DNA from 4 places in the Propioniciclava coleopterorum genome. Region 2 is predicted to be linked to each of the others. Evidence: riboswitches for the same ligand, from Rfam matches in the RefSeq annotation. Region 2 holds a riboswitch; each other region holds the start of a gene.
The links. A riboswitch is a leader RNA that binds a small molecule or an ion and turns the genes downstream of it on or off. The one in region 2 is predicted to bind cobalamin.
Positions count from the first base shown of each region.

Region 1: it holds a riboswitch for cobalamin, as region 2 does, so the genes downstream of both, G7070_RS09060 (ATP-binding protein) here and G7070_RS17000 (ABC transporter substrate-binding protein) in region 2, are expected to answer to the same signal.
Region 3: it holds a riboswitch for cobalamin, as region 2 does, so the genes downstream of both, cobA (uroporphyrinogen-III C-methyltransferase) here and G7070_RS17000 (ABC transporter substrate-binding protein) in region 2, are expected to answer to the same signal.
Region 4: it holds a riboswitch for cobalamin, as region 2 does, so the genes downstream of both, nrdH (glutaredoxin-like protein NrdH) here and G7070_RS17000 (ABC transporter substrate-binding protein) in region 2, are expected to answer to the same signal.

Region 1 covers NZ_CP049865.1:1,888,868-1,892,777, forward strand. Annotated here, with positions in the region: gene G7070_RS09050 (cobalt-precorrin-4/precorrin-4 C(11)-methyltransferase) at 1-161, shown strand, start outside; gene cbiE (precorrin-6y C5,15-methyltransferase (decarboxylating) subunit CbiE) at 172-1,392, opposite strand; cobalamin riboswitch at 1,422-1,567, shown strand; partial or broken gene G7070_RS09060 (ATP-binding protein) at 1,608-2,687, shown strand; gene G7070_RS17750 (vWA domain-containing protein) at 3,065-3,910, shown strand, end outside.
Region 2 covers NZ_CP049865.1:3,588,233-3,592,142, reverse strand. Annotated here, with positions in the region: gene G7070_RS17010 (pseudouridine synthase) at 1-403, shown strand, start outside; gene G7070_RS17005 (proteasome accessory factor PafA2 family protein) at 412-1,830, shown strand; cobalamin riboswitch at 1,981-2,162, shown strand; gene G7070_RS17000 (ABC transporter substrate-binding protein) at 2,203-3,204, shown strand; gene G7070_RS16995 (FecCD family ABC transporter permease) at 3,302-3,910, shown strand, end outside.
Region 3 covers NZ_CP049865.1:1,741,766-1,745,675, forward strand. Annotated here, with positions in the region: gene G7070_RS08375 (Imm1 family immunity protein) at 1-355, opposite strand, end outside; gene G7070_RS08380 (hypothetical protein) at 297-506, shown strand; gene G7070_RS08385 (dihydrofolate reductase family protein) at 574-1,134, opposite strand; partial or broken gene cobA (uroporphyrinogen-III C-methyltransferase) at 1,176-1,906, opposite strand; cobalamin riboswitch at 2,008-2,134, opposite strand; gene cbiB (adenosylcobinamide-phosphate synthase CbiB) at 2,181-3,910, shown strand, end outside.
Region 4 covers NZ_CP049865.1:2,180,115-2,184,024, forward strand. Annotated here, with positions in the region: gene nrdE (class 1b ribonucleoside-diphosphate reductase subunit alpha) at 1-1,518, opposite strand, end outside; gene nrdI (class Ib ribonucleoside-diphosphate reductase assembly flavoprotein NrdI) at 1,446-1,919, opposite strand; gene nrdH (glutaredoxin-like protein NrdH) at 1,921-2,160, opposite strand; cobalamin riboswitch at 2,308-2,529, opposite strand; gene G7070_RS10420 (MBL fold metallo-hydrolase) at 2,577-3,407, opposite strand; gene G7070_RS10425 (thiamine pyrophosphate-binding protein) at 3,583-3,910, shown strand, end outside.

The DNA.
Region 1 (3,910 bases), 1.7 Mb from region 2:
AGATCCTGCGGGGCACAGTCGCCACCATCGCGGACGCCGTGGAGGCGGCCGGGCTGCGCCAGGCGGCGCTGATCATGGTCGGCCGCACGCTCGATCCGGCTTCGGCGGGGGAGTCCTACCTGTACGACCCGCGCCGCGACCGCACCATCAAGCGCCGGTAGCCGGAACGGCTCAGGCGGGCTTGGTCCAGGCCCACTGGGTGACGCAGCGGGCGGGGGTCCAGCCGGTGAAGGAGCCCAGCGGTGCGGCGACCTCGATGCCGATGCGGGTCAGTTCGCCCCCGCGCTCGGCGAACAGGCCGGCGAGCCGCATCTCGGTCTCCAGCGTGACGCCGTGGACGACCAGCCGCCCGCCGGGACGCAGTGCGGCCAGGCAGGTGTCGAGCACACCCGGGACGCTCGCGCCGCCACCGACGAAGATCGCGTCCGGCTCGGGGAGCCCGGCGAGCGCCTCGGGCGCAGCCCCGCGCACCACGCGCAGCCCCGGCACGCCGAGCGTGGTGGCGTTGCGCATGATCCGTGTGGCCCGCTCCGGGTTGGACTCGATCGCGATCGCCCGGCACGTCGGGTGCGCGCGCAACCACTCGATGCCGACGGAACCGGCGCCGGCGCCGACGTCCCACAGCAGCCCGCCGGGCGTGGGCGCCAGCCGCGCCAGGGCCGAGGCGCGCAGGTCGCGCTTGGTCAGTTGGCCGTCGTGGGCGTAGGCCGTGTCGGGCAGACCGGGCGTCCAGCCCAGGCGGTGCGGCCCGACGACCTCGATGCCCACCACGTTCAGCCGCGGCGAGCGGGCCGACCAGGCGTCGGCGATCCCGTCGATCCGGGACGCGGCGGCCGAGCCGAGGTCGCCCAGGACGTGCAGCCGGCTCGCCCCGTAGCCCGCGCCCACGAGCAGGGCGGCGACGGCGGCCGGGGTCGTCTCGTCCGCGGACAGGGCGAGCACGCGGCGTCCGGGCGCGAGTTCGCGGGCCAGCAGGCCGATCGGACGCCCGACGAGGCTGACGACGGCGGTGTCCGCGGCCGACCAGCCCAGTTCGGCGCGGGCGAGCGCCACCGAGGAGACGGCGGGCACGATGCGGACGGCGTCCGCCCCGAGGAGTTCGACCAGGGTCGCGCCGATGCCGGACACCAGCGGGTCGCCCGACGCGACGGCCACCACGTCGCCCTGCGGCAGCTTCGCCAGCAGGCCAGGCAGGCCCGCCTTCAGCGGGGAGGGCCACGTGAGGCGGCGCTGGTCGGCGGCCTCCGGGACGAGCGCGAGTTGCCGGGGGGCGCCCAGCAGCACATCGGCGTCCTCGATGAGGGCGCGGGACGCGGCGGGGAGCCCGGCGAGACCGTCCGCGCCGATCCCGACCACGGTCAACCGGCGGGTGGGATCGACGCGGTTCAACACGGGTCACCACGCTATCGTGGGCGGCGGCACGAGGTGCCCCGAAGTGACGTTCGTCGGAGACGGCGAAGCGCGCGCGACGGGGAGAATCTGGGAAGCCGGTGAGATTCCGGCACAGGCCCGCTGCGGTGAACCGAGCCCCGGGAGGGGACTCGGCCAAGTCCGAAGACCGGCCTCGCGCCACGACCGACCGGTTGGCGACAGAGCGGGAGCCTCACATGCCACTGCAGTACCCCTTTTCGGCCATCGTCGGCTGCGAGGCCGACGACCTCGACGACATGGGCCTGGCCCTGGTGTTGTCCACCATCTCCCCGGAGATCGGCGGTGTGCTGATCCGCGGCGAGAAGGGGACCGCCAAGTCCACCGCCGTCCGCGCGCTCGCCGCGGTGCTGCCCCCCGTCGACGTCTTCGAAGGGGACCGGTTCTCGATCGACCCCGACGACCCCACCGCCACGTCGCCCGACGTGCCCGCCGCCACGCCGTCGCCCGGCCCGGGCGTGCGTCCCGGGGCGGCACGCGACGACCACGGCGGGGCGGCGTCCGACGACCACCCCGTCGCGGAATGGCCGGCCGCGGGACGCGCGCGACGCACCCGGCCCGTGCGGCTGGTGGAGTTGCCCGTCGGCGCCACCGAGGATCGCGTGCTCGGGTCGATCCACCTGCAGAGCGCCCTGTCGGCGGGGCGGGTGACGTTCGAGCCGGGGCTGCTCGCCCGGGCGCACCGCGGCATCCTCTACGTCGACGAGGTGAACCTGCTGCACGACCACCTGGTCGACCTCCTGCTGGACGCCGCCGCGATGGGACGCGCCACCATCGAGCGCGACGGCATCTCGGTCGAGCACGCCGCCCGCTTCGTCCTGATCGGCACGATGAACCCCGAGGAGGGCGAACTGCGTCCGCAGCTGCTGGACCGGTTCGGGCTCACGGTGGAGGTCGCCGCGCCGCGCGATCCGGGGCACCGGGTCGAGGTGGTGCGCCGCCGGCTCGCCTTCGACGCCGGCCCCGCCGCCTTCGCCGCCCGGTTCGCGCCGCAGGACGCCGCACTGAGCGCCCGGATCGGGGACGCCCGCGCCCGAATCGGCTCGGTGGCGCTCAGCGGGGCGGCGCTCGCCGCGATCGCCCGGGTGTGCGCCGGCTTCGAGGTGGACGGCCTGCGCGCCGACATCGTCACAGCCCGCGCCGCGGTCGCGCACGCCGCCTGGTCCGGACGCGGCACCGTGACGCGCGCCGACATCCGGCAGGCCGCGCTGCTCGCCCTGCCGCACCGCCGGCGCCGCAACCCGTTCGACGCCCCCGGCCTCGACGAGGACCTGCTCGACCGACTCCTGGGCGACGACGAGCCCGAGCCCGACCCCGACGACCTGCCGCCCGAGCCCGACGGCCCGGACGACCCCGGCCCGGACGACCCCGGCCCGGACGATCCCGGTCAGGAGGCCGCCGATGACACCGACGGGTCCGGCGAGCCTGCGACCGACGCCCCCGGGCGCCCCGACGCACCCGAGGGTTCCGACCCGACCGGACGCTCCGACGCCCCGCAGCCGGCGACCGATCCCCAGGGCTCCGCCCCGCCCGAGGACCTCGACCCGCCGCCGCTGGACGCCCCCGCCGACGCCGGACCGGACAGGACGGTCACCGCGGCCGCGCCCTACCGCCCCGGCTGTTCGCGGTCCGCGGGATGGGCGCCGGCAGCGCGGGACGCCGCAGCCGCGCGCTCTCGACCCAGGGCCGCCGGATCGGGGCCGAGCCCGCGGCGTCCGGGGCGGGATCGCTGCACCTCGTCGAGACGCTGATCGCGGCCGCCCGGCACCAGGGCGCGCGCCGCGCGGACGGCGGCCGGGTGCGGCTGGAGGCGTCCGACCTGCGCGTCGCCGCCCGGGAGGGCCGCGAGGCGAACCTCATCCTGTTCTGCGTGGACGCCTCTGGCTCGATGGCCGCCCGGCGCCGGATGACCGCGGTGAAGACCGCGATCCTGTCGCTGCTGCTGGACGCCTACCGCCGCCGGGACCGCGTCGGGCTGGTCACGTTCCGGCGCTCCGGCGCCGAGGTGGCGCTGCCGCCCACGGGTTCGATCGACATCGCCGCGTCCCGGCTGGAGGACCTGCCCGCCGGCGGCCGGACACCGCTGGCCGAGGGGCTGGAGGAGGCGGCGCGGGTGATCCTGCGCGAGCGCGTCCGGGACCCGCGGACGCGTCCGCTGCTCGTGGTCGTCACCGACGGCCGCGCCAACGCCGGCCCGGACGCCCTCGCGCGGGCCGGGCGGGCGGCGTCCGGGATCGCCCGACTGGGCGTCAGCGCGGTGGTGATCGACAGCGAATCGGGGCCGCTGCGGCTCGGACTGGCCCGCACGCTGGCCGCGGCGCTGAACGCGGAGCACGTCGGCGTCGACGAGGTGAGCGCCCAGGCGCTGACCGGCGCCGTCCACGCCTGGCGCGACGCCGCACCCGGCCACGACGCCGCGTTCGGCCCCACACCAGGGTCACCAGCCTCCGGCGCGCGCCCCGCGTCCCGCCGCGTCACGAAC
Region 2 (3,910 bases):
CACCGACGGCATGATCCTGCTGACCAACGACGGCGACTTCGCCCAGCGGATGGCCCACCCCAGCTACGAGCTCACCAAAACCTACGTGGCCGAGGTGGAGGGCGACCTCACCGAGGCCACGCGCCGCAGGCTGGCGTCCGGGATCACGCTGGAGGACGGCCCCGTCAAACCCGACCTGGTCAAGCTCGGCGCGGGGACCGGCCGGCGCACCATGGTCACCGTGGTGCTGCACGAGGGCCGCAACCGGATCGTCCGGCGCATGTTCGCGGAGGTCGGCCACCCCGTCACCGCGCTCTCGCGCACCCAGATCGGGCCGGTGCGGATGGGCCGGCTGCGTCCGGGCGAACTGCGCGAGGTCACCCGCGACGAACTCGGCGCCCTCCTGGACGCCGTCAAGCTCTAGGACGGGCCATGCGCCGCATCGTCGGGATCGAGACCGAGTACGGGCTGCTGGCGACCGCCGACGGCAAGCGGCTGGCCTCCGACGAGGCCGCGGCGCGGCTCTTCACGCCCCTGGCGGCGCGGTTCGCCTCGACCAACGCGTTCCTGGGCAACGGCGGCCGGCTCTACCTCGACATCGGGTCGCACCCGGAGTACGCCACGCCTGAGTGCACGTCGGCGGCCGACCTGGTGATCGCGCAGCGGGCCGGCGACGCGCTCCTGGTCGACCTGGCGGCGCAGGCGCGGGCCGCCGAGGCCGACGAGGGCCACGACGTGACGTTCCGGCTGTTCCGCAACAACACCGACTCCTACGGCAACACCTGGGGTAGCCACGAGAACTACCTCGTCGCCCGCGACACCGACCCGCGGGTGCTGGCGGACTGGCTGATCGGCTTCCTGGTGAGCCGCCAACTCATCGGCGGCGCCGGGCACTGGCGGCGCGGCCGGTTCACGCTGTCGCAGCGCGGCGACCTCCTCGGCGACGTGGTGTCCAACCAGACCACCCGCAGCCGCCCCCTGATCAACACCCGCGACGAGCCGCACGCCGACCCGGCGCGCTACCGCCGGCTGCACGTCATCTCCGGCGACACCACCAGCCTGGACGCCGTGATGTGGCTGACGGTCGCCGCCACCGAGCTCGTGCTGCGGCGCGCCGAGGCGGGCGGCGCGCCCCCGCCGGGCCCCGCGGACCCGCTCGCCGCGCTGCGGGCCTGGACCGTCGACCCGGACGCCGCCGTCCCGGCCGCCGGCGGGGGAGCCACGACCGCCCGGGCGCTGCAGCGCGCCCACCTCGACGCCACCCGCGCCCTGGCCGAGTCCGGAGACGCCGAGGGCGCGGCGGCCCACGCCGCCTGGACGCGGCTCCTGGACGACCTGGACGCCGGCCGCACCGAGGGCACCGAGTGGGGCGCCAAGCGCCGCCTGATCCGGGGGTGGGCCGAGCGGCACCGGATCGCCCCCGACGACCCGCGGCTCGACGCCCTCGACCTGCGCTGGCACGAGCTCGGCGCCGACGCCTCCGGACGCCCCCGCGGGCTGGCTGCGCTGCTGCAGTCCGGCGCGGAGCCGATCGCCGATCCGGCCGCCGTCGCGGCGGCCCTGACGCGGGCCCCGTCGGCGTCCCGGGCGCGCGCCCGCGGCCTCGTGCTGGATGCCGCCCGGTCCCGCGAGCGGGACATCGCCGTGGACTGGGCGAGCTTCGCGGTGCACGACCTGCCGGGGCCGACGCCCGCGGCGCCGCAGACCGTCAAGATGGCGTGGGACGACCCCTTCGACCCCGAGCCGCCCGGCCTGCACGCCCTGGTGGACCGCCTGCGGGACGAGCCACGGATCCGCGCGCTCGGCGGCTTCACCCCGCCCGGACCCGGCGTCCCCGCGTCCGGGGCCTGACAAGCCCCGGTGCCCCGGCGGCGCCGACCTGACGGTCGTGGGTCGGGGCCCTTCCTCCGCCCTCCGCTGTCCGACCCCGTGGTGCTTGCGTTCCGGCGAACGCCGCGCCGTCCGGCGCCGGGGGACCGGCGTGGCCGGGTGCGGCCGCGTGGTACCTTCAGGGCGTCCAGCGCCCTCGATCCGTCGAGGGGTGGGAATCCGGTGAGAGTCCGGAACTGTCGCGCAGCGGTGAGGATGATGCCTCCGGCAAGACACCACTGGGAGTGATCCCGGGAAGGTGCCGGAGGCGTGTGATTCCGAGTCCGAAGACCGGCTGGACGCGTCCGTGTTCATTCCGGTCCCGCGTCAGGACCGTTCGCGAAGGAGTCGCCCATGCGTCCCTCATCACCCATCACCCGTCTCGTCGCCCTCGGCCTGGCCGCCGGGCTGGCCCTCACCGGCTGCGCCGGCGCGCCGGACGCCACCCCGGGCTCGTCGCCGTCGGAGTCGCAGGCCCCGTTCCACGTCTCGCTCACCAACTGCGGCGTGCCGCTGACCCTGGACGCGCCGCCCGCCCGCGCCGTCGCGCTCAACCAGGGGGTCATCGAGGAGGTGCTCTCGGTGGGGGCCGCCGGCCAGTTGGCGGGCACGGCCTACCTCGACGACGCGATCGCCGAGCACCTCGAGGCCGCCTACGCCACGGTGCCGGTGCTCGCCGAGCAGTACCCCACGCGCGAGGCGTTCCTCCAGGCCACCCCGGACTTCGCGCTGGCGTCCTACAACAGCGCCTTCGGCGAGAAGGGGGTCGGGTCACGCGAGGAACTCGCGGCGTCCGGCATCGGCACCTACATCGACCCGTTCGGGTGCCCGAACGTGGCCGACCGCCCCGCGGCGACCTTCGAGAACGTCTGGACCGGCATCGGCGAGGTCGGGGCCATCTTCGGCCGCGACGCCGAGGCCACCGCCCTGATCGAGGCCCAGCGCACCCGGCTCGCGTCCCTGCGCGCCGACCGCGCCGGCGACGGTCTGCGCGTCGTGTGGTGGGACGGCGGCGACACCGCGCCGTCGGTGGGCGGCGCCGGGGGCGGCCCCGCGCTCGTCCTGGACGCCGTGGGCGCCACCAACGTGTTCGCCGACCAGCCGAAGGCGTGGGCGAGCGTCTCGTGGGAGCAGGTCGTCGCCGCCGACCCGGACGTGATCGTCACGGTCGACGCCTCGTGGGACCCCGCCGAGCAGAAGCGGGCCCACCTGCAGGCGGACCCGGTGCTGCAGAACCTCCGCGCGGTCCGCGAGGGCCGGATCGTCACGGTGGCCTTCTCGCAGTCCACGCCCGGCGTCGGGCTGATCGACGGGGCGCGGAGCCTCGCGGAGCAGCTCGAGCGGTTGCCCGCCTGAGATGGTGGCCGACGCGCGGGTCCGACCGCTCGCCCGTCACCGCCCCCGGCCGGCGCCCCCGGCCGGGCGGCCGCCCGTCGCGCCGGTCGCGCTCGGGCTGGCGGTGCTGCTGCTGATCTCCATGGTGATCGCGCTGGGCATCGGCTCGGTGCAGGTCCCGTGGACCGACGTCGTCGCGGTCATCGCCCGCCGGCTGCGCCTGATCGAGGGCGCGGGCGTCACGGCGCTGCAGGACGACATCGTGTGGCGGCTGCGGGCGCCGCGCGTGCTGGGGGCCGCCTGCGTCGGCGCCGTGCTGGCGGTGTGCGGGGCGGTGCTGCAGTCCCTGACCGGGAACGAGCTCGCCGACCCCTACCTGCTCGGCGTGTCCAGCGGCGCCTCGGTGGGGGCGGTGTTCGTGCTGGTCTTCGGCGTCGGGGTCCTCGCCCCGCAGTCGCTGCTGATGATGGCGGCCTCGTTCGCCGGGGCCCTGGCCGCCCTGGCGATCGTCCTGGCCCTGGCGCGGGGCCGCTCCGGCGACCTGCCCGCCAGCCGGACCATCCTCGCCGGCGTCGCCGTGGGGCAGCTGTGCGGGGCGCTCACCTCGCTGATGATCATGGTCTTCGGCCACAACACTGCCGCCCGCTCGGCGATGGAGTGGATGCTCGGGACCATGGCCGGGCTGCGCTGGCCCACGACGTCGATCACGCTCGTCCTGGCCGCCGCC
Region 3 (3,910 bases), 1.8 Mb from region 2:
ACTGCGCGGTCGCGACGGGGTGGGACGCCGGGTCGGCGACGTTGCCCACCATCGTGACGGGGCCGGGCGGGGACCACCACGCGCTGCGGGGCCGCGCCTGCGCAGGCGGCTCCGCGGTCAGGCGGGCGCCGTCCGGCAGCAGGGTCGGGACCTGCTGCTGGCAGTAGATGCACGTCCCGAACGGATTGTTGTGGTGGATCGTGCCGCCCGAGGACGCCGCCGCGCGCACCTGGAGCGCGGCCTTCCCCTCGATGTGTCCGGCGGCGACATAGCGGGCTTCGGGTGGGGTCTGGTCCATGACGGGCCTCCTGCCTCGGGACTGCGACGCTACGGCACCCGTCCCCGGGGCGGCCAGCCCGCGGCCGGCCGATGCCTGGGCGCGCGGCGGGCACGGGCTGTTCGAGCGGGTCACCAACCTGGTGCGGGTGCACGCGCCGGGCGCGGCCATCGCGTTCAACGCCACGCCCGAGGACACCTGGGAGGCGGCCGCCCGCTGGGTATGGTGACGCCGCGGCTGGGCGGGTTCCCGGTGGGCGGACGCCGCAGCGAAGTGAGCGGACGCCGCGGCGCCGGTCAGGCCCGCGGAAGCACCGTGTAGACCAGCCGCGCGAACTGGCCGACCCTGGTCGCCGACTCCAGCCGCAGCCGGTCGGACTCCACGCGCCGCGGCAGCAGCGGGGCGCCGCCCGCCAGGGCGACCGGCGCAACCGAGATCGCGATCTCGTCCAGGGCGTCCGCGTCGAGGAACTGCCCGGCGAGGTCCCCGCCCCCGACGACCCAGATGTCCCGGTCGCCGGCCGCCTCCCGGATCGCCGGCAGCGCGTCGCTCACCGGGCCGGACACGAACCGGATGTCGGTGCCCCGCGGGACGGGCAACGTCCGGGACGTGAAGACGAAGCACGGACGCTCGCCGTGGAACTCGGCCCAGCGCTCCGGGTGGGCGAGGATGTCGGACTCCTCCAGCACCCACTCGTAGGTGGTCGAGCCCTCGACCATGACGCCGGGGTCCGCGGGGAACAGGCCCTCGTCGGGCTGGGTGCCGTTCTCGACCGCGAAGAGCCAGGCCAGCGAGTTGTCCTCGTCGGCGATGAAGCCGTTGAGGGTGGTGGCGGTGTCGAAGATGATGCGTCCCATGCGTCCGACGCTGTCACACGCGGCTTCCCCGCGCCAGAGCGTCAGGGGAGCTCGAGCCCGACGACCTCGCCGATGACCGTCAGCGCCGGCGGCCGGACGCCCGCGGCGTCCGCGAGCGCGGGCAGCGACCCCAGCGTCCCGCGGACCACCGTCTGGCCGGGGAGCCCCGCGTCGGCGACGATCGCGGCCGGGGTGTCGGCGGCCATCCCGCGCGCGATCAGCCCGGCGCTGATCGCGGGCAGCGCCTTGACGCCCATCAGGATGACCAGCGTCCCGGCGAAGCGGGCCAGGGCGTCCCAGTCGACCGTCGAGGCGGGGTGATCGGGTCCGACGTGCCCGGTCACGACCGTGAACTGCTGCGTGATGCCGCGGTGCGTGACGGGGATGCCCGCGAGTTCGGGCCCCGCGATCGCCGACGACACCCCTGGGATGACGCGCACCGGGATGCCCGCCGCGGCGCACGCCAGCCACTCCTCGCTGCCGCGCCCGAACACGAACGGGTCACCGCCCTTAAAGCGCACGACGGTCGCGCCGGTGCGGGCGTGCTCCACGAGCAGGTCGTTGATGCGGTCCTGCGCGGTCTGAGCGCCGCGCGGGAACTTCGCCACGTCGATCAGCGTCGCGCCCGGGCGGCACTCTTCGAGGCAGGCCGCCGGGGCGAGGTGGTCGTACAGCACGACATCGGCCTCGCGCAGCGCCCGCAGCCCGCCGACGGTGAGCAGATCGGGATCCCCGGGCCGCCGCCGACCAGCACGACCTGGCCGACGCGCATAGGCGTCGCCGTGGGGGGAGCGGTGCGGCCGTCCGCCGCGGGATGGTTCTGGACCGGGGCATGAAGCGCCACGGAGCCTCCTCAGGTTTCCTCGCCCGAATGCGTAGCTCGGCAGCGGGGCGAGTTCCTGACTCACGGCCCTGGTGGGGGCCGCTCACAGTGGCGGGACCGTCCCGGAATCGCTGTCGCTCACCGGAGTTCCTCAGCACGTCGCTGCGGGCGTCAGTATGGCACACTCGCCCCCGACTCCCCGGGCCGAAAGGACGCCGACGCCATGCGCCTCCCCCTCGCCACCGCGGCCGGACTGCTGCTGGGCTGGCTGGCCGACCGGGCGCTCGGCGACCCCCGCCGGTTCCATCCCGTCGCCGGCTTCGGGCGCGCCGCCGGGATGCTGGAGGAGCGCTGGTACGCCGACTCCCGCGTCCGGGGTGCCGCGCACGAGGCCGTCCTCGTCGGGGGCGCGGTGGCCCTGGGCGTCGTCGCCGAGCGCTGCGTGCGCGAGCGACCGCTGCTGCGCGCCGCGCTGACCGGGGTGGCGACCTGGGCCGTGCTGGGTGGGCGCTCGCTCGCGGCCGAGGCCGAGGCGATCGCGGACGCCCTCGCGGCCGACGACATCACCGCCGCGCGCGGGCGCGTCCGGAACCTGGTCAGCCGCGACCCGGCGACCCTGGACGCCGCCGGCATCGCCCGCGCGACGGTTGAGTCGGTCGCCGAGAACACCTCCGACGCGGTGGTGGCGCCGCTGTTCTGGGGCGCGGTCGCCGGCGTCCCGGGGCTGCTGGGCTACCGCGCGATCAACACCCTCGACGCGATGGTCGGCTACCGCAACGCGCGCTACGAGCGCTTCGGGTGGGCCGCCGCGCGCGTCGACGACGTGGCCAACTGGGTGCCGGCGCGGTTGGCCGGCGCGCTGGCGGTGGCGTGCGCGCCGCTGGTGGGCGGGAGCCGCGCCGCCGCCGTGAGGGCGGTGCGGGAGCAGGCGTCCGCGCATCCGAGCCCCAACGCCGGCGTGGTCGAGGCCGCCTTCGCGGGGCCCTGGGGGTGCGACTGGGGGGACGCAACGTCTACGGGGGCGTCGTCGAGGACCGCGGCGAACTCGGCTACGGCGACCCGCCGACCCCGGAGGACGTGCCGCGCGCCACCCGGCTGGCGGGCGCGGTGTCCGCCGGCGCGCTCGCCGCCACGGTGCTCGGACGCCTCGCGCCGGCGCTGTGGCCGCGGCACCGGCCGCGCTGAGGAAGGCGATTTCCCCGGCGGGATCTGCCCCGCCACAAGGCATTCGGGGATCCATCGCGGTTTCTCAGGATTCTTTCAGGGTGGTTGTGAGTCCCTTCCGACTTATCCACAGAAATCGTGGAAATGCGGCGGTTGTCCACATTCGAATGGTGGACAACTGGCGCGAAAGGGGCGGCGTTCCTTAGAGTCGGGCTCGTCCCACACCCCCGGACGACGAGGACCCACCCCCATGGATGCTCACCCTTCGCCACCTTCGCGACCCCTCGTGAGGCTGCGCCGCAGCCCCGCCTGGCTGGCCTTCGGCGTGGTGGCCGTGTGCCTGGGCGGATTGTTGTCCGCATTCGTGTATCTGAATGCGGTCGAATCCCAGCCGGTTCTTCGGGTGAATCGCACCGTGTACCGGGGCGAGGTGTTGGCGGCCGCCGATCTCGATGTTGTGCAGGTGGGATCGGGCCTCGACCTGCGCACCGTGCCCGATCGCCGCATCGGGGAAGTGGTCGGCCAGGCGGCCATCACCGACATTCCCGCCGGGTCGCTGCTGATCGACGGAACGTGGGGTGCGGCCGCCCAGCCGACCGGCGTGGCACGCGTGGGCGTCCGGCTGAGCCCGGGCCGGTTCCCGGGCGGAGACCTGCGGCCGGGCACGCCGTTCCTGATGGTGGCGTTGCCCGAGGCGGCCGCCGCGCCCGCCGACCTGCCGGCCAGCGTTGCGGCGACGCTGGTCGCGGCCCCGGCGGCGCAGCCGGACGGCTCGCTGGCCTTCGACCT
Region 4 (3,910 bases), 1.4 Mb from region 2:
GACGGTGTAGAAGTACAGGTTGGTGAAGTCCAGCCCCTCCGGCGAGCCGTAGTGGATCGCCTCGCGCGCCAGGTACCCGTGCAGGTTCATCTGCCCCAGTCCGATCGCGTGGCTCATGGCGTTGCCGCGCTCGATGCTGGGCACGCACGCGATGTCGGACTGGTCCGAGACGGCGGTCAGGGCGCGGACGGCCACCTCCACGGTGCGGCCGAGGTCGCCTGAGTCCATCGCCCGGGCGATGTTGAGCGAGCCGAGGTTGCAGGAGATGTCCTTGCCGACGACGTCGTAGGACAGGTCGTCGTGATAGGTCGACGGCGTGGAGACCTGCAGGATCTCCGAGCACAGGTTCGACATCGTCACGCGCCCGTCGATCGGGTTGGCGCGGTTCACCGTGTCCTCGAAGACGATGTAGGGGTAGCCCGACTCGAACTGGATCTCGGCGAGCGTCTGGAAGAACTTGCGCGCGTTGATCTTCTTCTTGCCGATGCGGCCGTCGTCGACGAGCTCGTGGTACTTCTCGCTGATCGAGATCTCGGTGAACGGGACGCCGTGGACCCGCTCGATGTCGTAGGGGCTGAACAGGTACATGTCCTCGCCGGCGCGCGCCAGCTCGAAGGTGATGTCGGGGATGACGACGCCCAGCGACAGCGTCTTGATCCGGATCTTCTCGTCGGCGTTCTCGCGCTTGGTGTCCAGGAAGCTCAGGATGTCGGGGTGGTGGGCGTGCAGGTACACCGCGCCCGCGCCCTGGCGCGCGCCGAGCTGGTTGGCGTAGGAGAAGGAGTCCTCCAGCAGCTTCATCACCGGGATCACGCCCGAGGACTGGTTCTGGATCTTCTTGATCGGGGCGCCCGACTCGCGGATGTTGCTCAGCGACAGCGCCACGCCGCCGCCCCGTTTGGACAGCTGCAGCGAGGAGTTGATCGCCCGGGCGATCGACTCCATGTTGTCCTCCACGCGCAGCAGGAAGCAGGAGACGAGTTCGCCGCGCTGCGCCTTGCCGGCGTTCAGGAAGGTCGGGGTCGCCGGCTGGAAGCGTCCCGCCATGATCTCGTCGGTGATCTGCTCGGCCAGCGCGCGGTCGCCCGCGGCGAGGGTCAGGGCGACCATGCAGACGCGGTCCTCGAACCGCTCGAGGTAGCGGCTGCCGTCGAAGGTCTTCAGCGTGTAGGAGGTGTAGTACTTGAACGCGCCCATGAAGGTCGGGAACCGGAACTTCACCGCGTAGGCCCGCTTGAACAGCGACTTCACGAAGTCGAACCCGTAGGCGTCCAGGACGCCGGCCTCGTAGTAGCCCTCCTCCACCAGGTAGTCGAGCTTCTCCTTCAGCGAGTGGAAGAAGACGGTGTTCTGGTTGACGTGCTGCAGGAAGTACTGCCGGGCGGCGAGCCGATCGGCGTCGAACTGGATGCGGCCGTCCGCGTCGTAGAGGTTCAGCAGCGCGTTCAGCGCGTGGTGGTCGAGGCGGTGGACGTCGGCTTGGTCGGTGCCGGGGTCGGTGAGAACGGTGGAAGCCATGAGTGGAGCCCTTCGCGGACAGCCTCGACGTCGTCGGGCGTGCCCATCAGTTCGAACTGGTAGAGGTGGGGGACGCCGCACTTGGCGGCGATGATCGTGCCGGCGAGGCAGTAGGCCTCGCCGAAGTTGGTGTTGCCGGCGGTGATGACGCCCCTGATCAGGGCGCGGTTGTCGACGTCGTTGAGGAAGCGGATGACCTGCTTGGGGACCGCGCCGCCCTGGTTGCCGCCGCCGTAGGTGGGGACGACCAGCACGTAGGGTGCGGCCGCCCGCAGCGGTTCGTCCGAGCCGCGCAGCGGGATCCGGGACGCGGGCAGGCCCAGCTTGGACACGAAGCGATGGGTGTTCTCCGAGGTGGAGGAGAAGTACACCAGCCGGACAGCGGCCTGGGCGGCCGCCACGTCAGGCCGCGGCGACGCGTGCGGCCGCCGCCTGGATCCGATCCGGACGGAACCCGGACCAGTGCTCGTCGTCGGCGACCACGACCGGCGCCTGCTGGTAGCCCAGGGCCAACACCTCGAGGAGCGCGGCCTCGTCCGCGGCCAGGTCGACGACCTCGTAGGCCAGGCCGAGCTTGTCCAGCGCCCGGTAGGTGGCCGTGCACTGCACGCAGGCGGGCTTGCTGTAGATGGTGATGCTCACGTGAGGGAGTCCCTTCCGTCCGATCCGTCGCGAAGTGGGTGTGCCTGCGCAGCCGACGAAAAGGGGTGGGACCGACGCGGACCGGAGGGTCCGCCGCGGCGCAGCCCTCCCGCGAGGCCGAGCAAACGGGCGCCCGGGCGTCCGGGGACGCGTCGGGCGGCAGAGGCAGGTCTTCGGACTCGTGGGCTGGGACCGGCTGTACGTGCCGGTCGGTCCTACTGGCCGTCGCTTCCCAGGACGTGGCGTCCCAGTGCTGTTGACGGCGGTCGTTCCCACTCACCGCTGCGGGGCAGTTCCGGACTCTCACCGGATTCCCTCTTGCGACGACCCACCTGGCTGGTGGGCCGAACCGCTGCGTCCGCCACTATATACGGAAAATCACACGGCTGTAACCCCCACATCTAGTGGGCGGGGGCTCAGGTGGCGTCGTCGAAGGCGCCCGTCACCCAGCCGATGTGGCGGGCAGCGGACGCCGCGACCACCCGGTCGGCGTCCTCGGTGATGGCGTTGGCGAAGTTGGACCAGAGCCGGGAGTAGCTGCGCTCGCCCAGCGTGGCGAGCATCCGCTCGACCGTCGAGCCCGACAGCGGGATCCGATTGGGGTAGCTGCGCATGAAGCTCACGCTGCTGCGGTCGGGGTTGGCCATGATCGTGTCGCCGGCCAGCAGGACGCCGCGGCCGTCCGCGCCGGACGTCCAGTGCAGGACGAGGCTGCCCGCGAAGTGGCCGCCGAGCGTGACGATCTCGGCGTCCTCGGCCAGGCGGTGGGCGCCCTCGATCTCCACCAGGCGCTCGTCGCGCCGCTGCACCCAGCCCGCGTCCGGACGCGAAATCAGCACCGGCGCGTCGTCCAGCGCCCGCGACCAGGCGACCTGGGCGCCGTACATGTGCGGGTGGCTCGCGACCACCGCGATCACCGGGCCCAGGCTTTCGATGAACCCGACCGCGCCGCGGTCGACCAGGCCGATCGGGTCCCACAGCACGACCCCGTCCGCCGTCCGGATCACCTGCATCGTTTGACCGATGCCGACGTCGGACGCGGTCACGCTCCACTGTCGCTCGTCCACCTGGCCGACCGTCACGACCGAGCGCGCCGCGAGATCCGCCTGGGTCGTCCACGCCTGCCCGGACGCGGGCACCCACTGCCGCTCGTCGGCGCAGATCGGGCAGACCGCGGGGAGCGGCGTCGTCGCCTCCACCCCGCAGGTGGCGCAGCTGATGAGGTCCGGTTCGAACGTGGTCGCCATGGTCGCTCCTCGGGTCGTGCCTCGAGGCTAGGCCCGATCCCGCGCAGGCGGAACCCCGCCGACCCGCCTCGGGGGCGGTGCCGATCCCGGCAAGACGGACCATTGACCGCCGAACAACTCGTATGCATACTTGCATGCAAACAACGGCGTGACACCTCTGGAGGACGAGAACAACATGAGCGAGACGGGCGCGGAGCTGCTGGTGGCATCCCTGGGGGCAGCCGGGCTGACCACCATCTTCGGGGTCCCCGGCGATACGGGGGTCGCGTTCTACGACGCGCTCGAGTCCAACACCGCCGGGGTCCGGCACGTGCTGGCACGCGACGAGCGGCACGCGGCGTTCATGGCGGACGCCTTCGCCCGCGCCACCGGACGCATCGGCGTCGTCGAGGTCTCCTCGGGCGGCGGGGCGACGTTCGCGGTCGGCGGCCTGGGGGAGGCGCGCGCGTCCGGCATCCCGGTGCTCGTGCTCACCTCCGACATCCACCGCGCCAGCCGCGGCA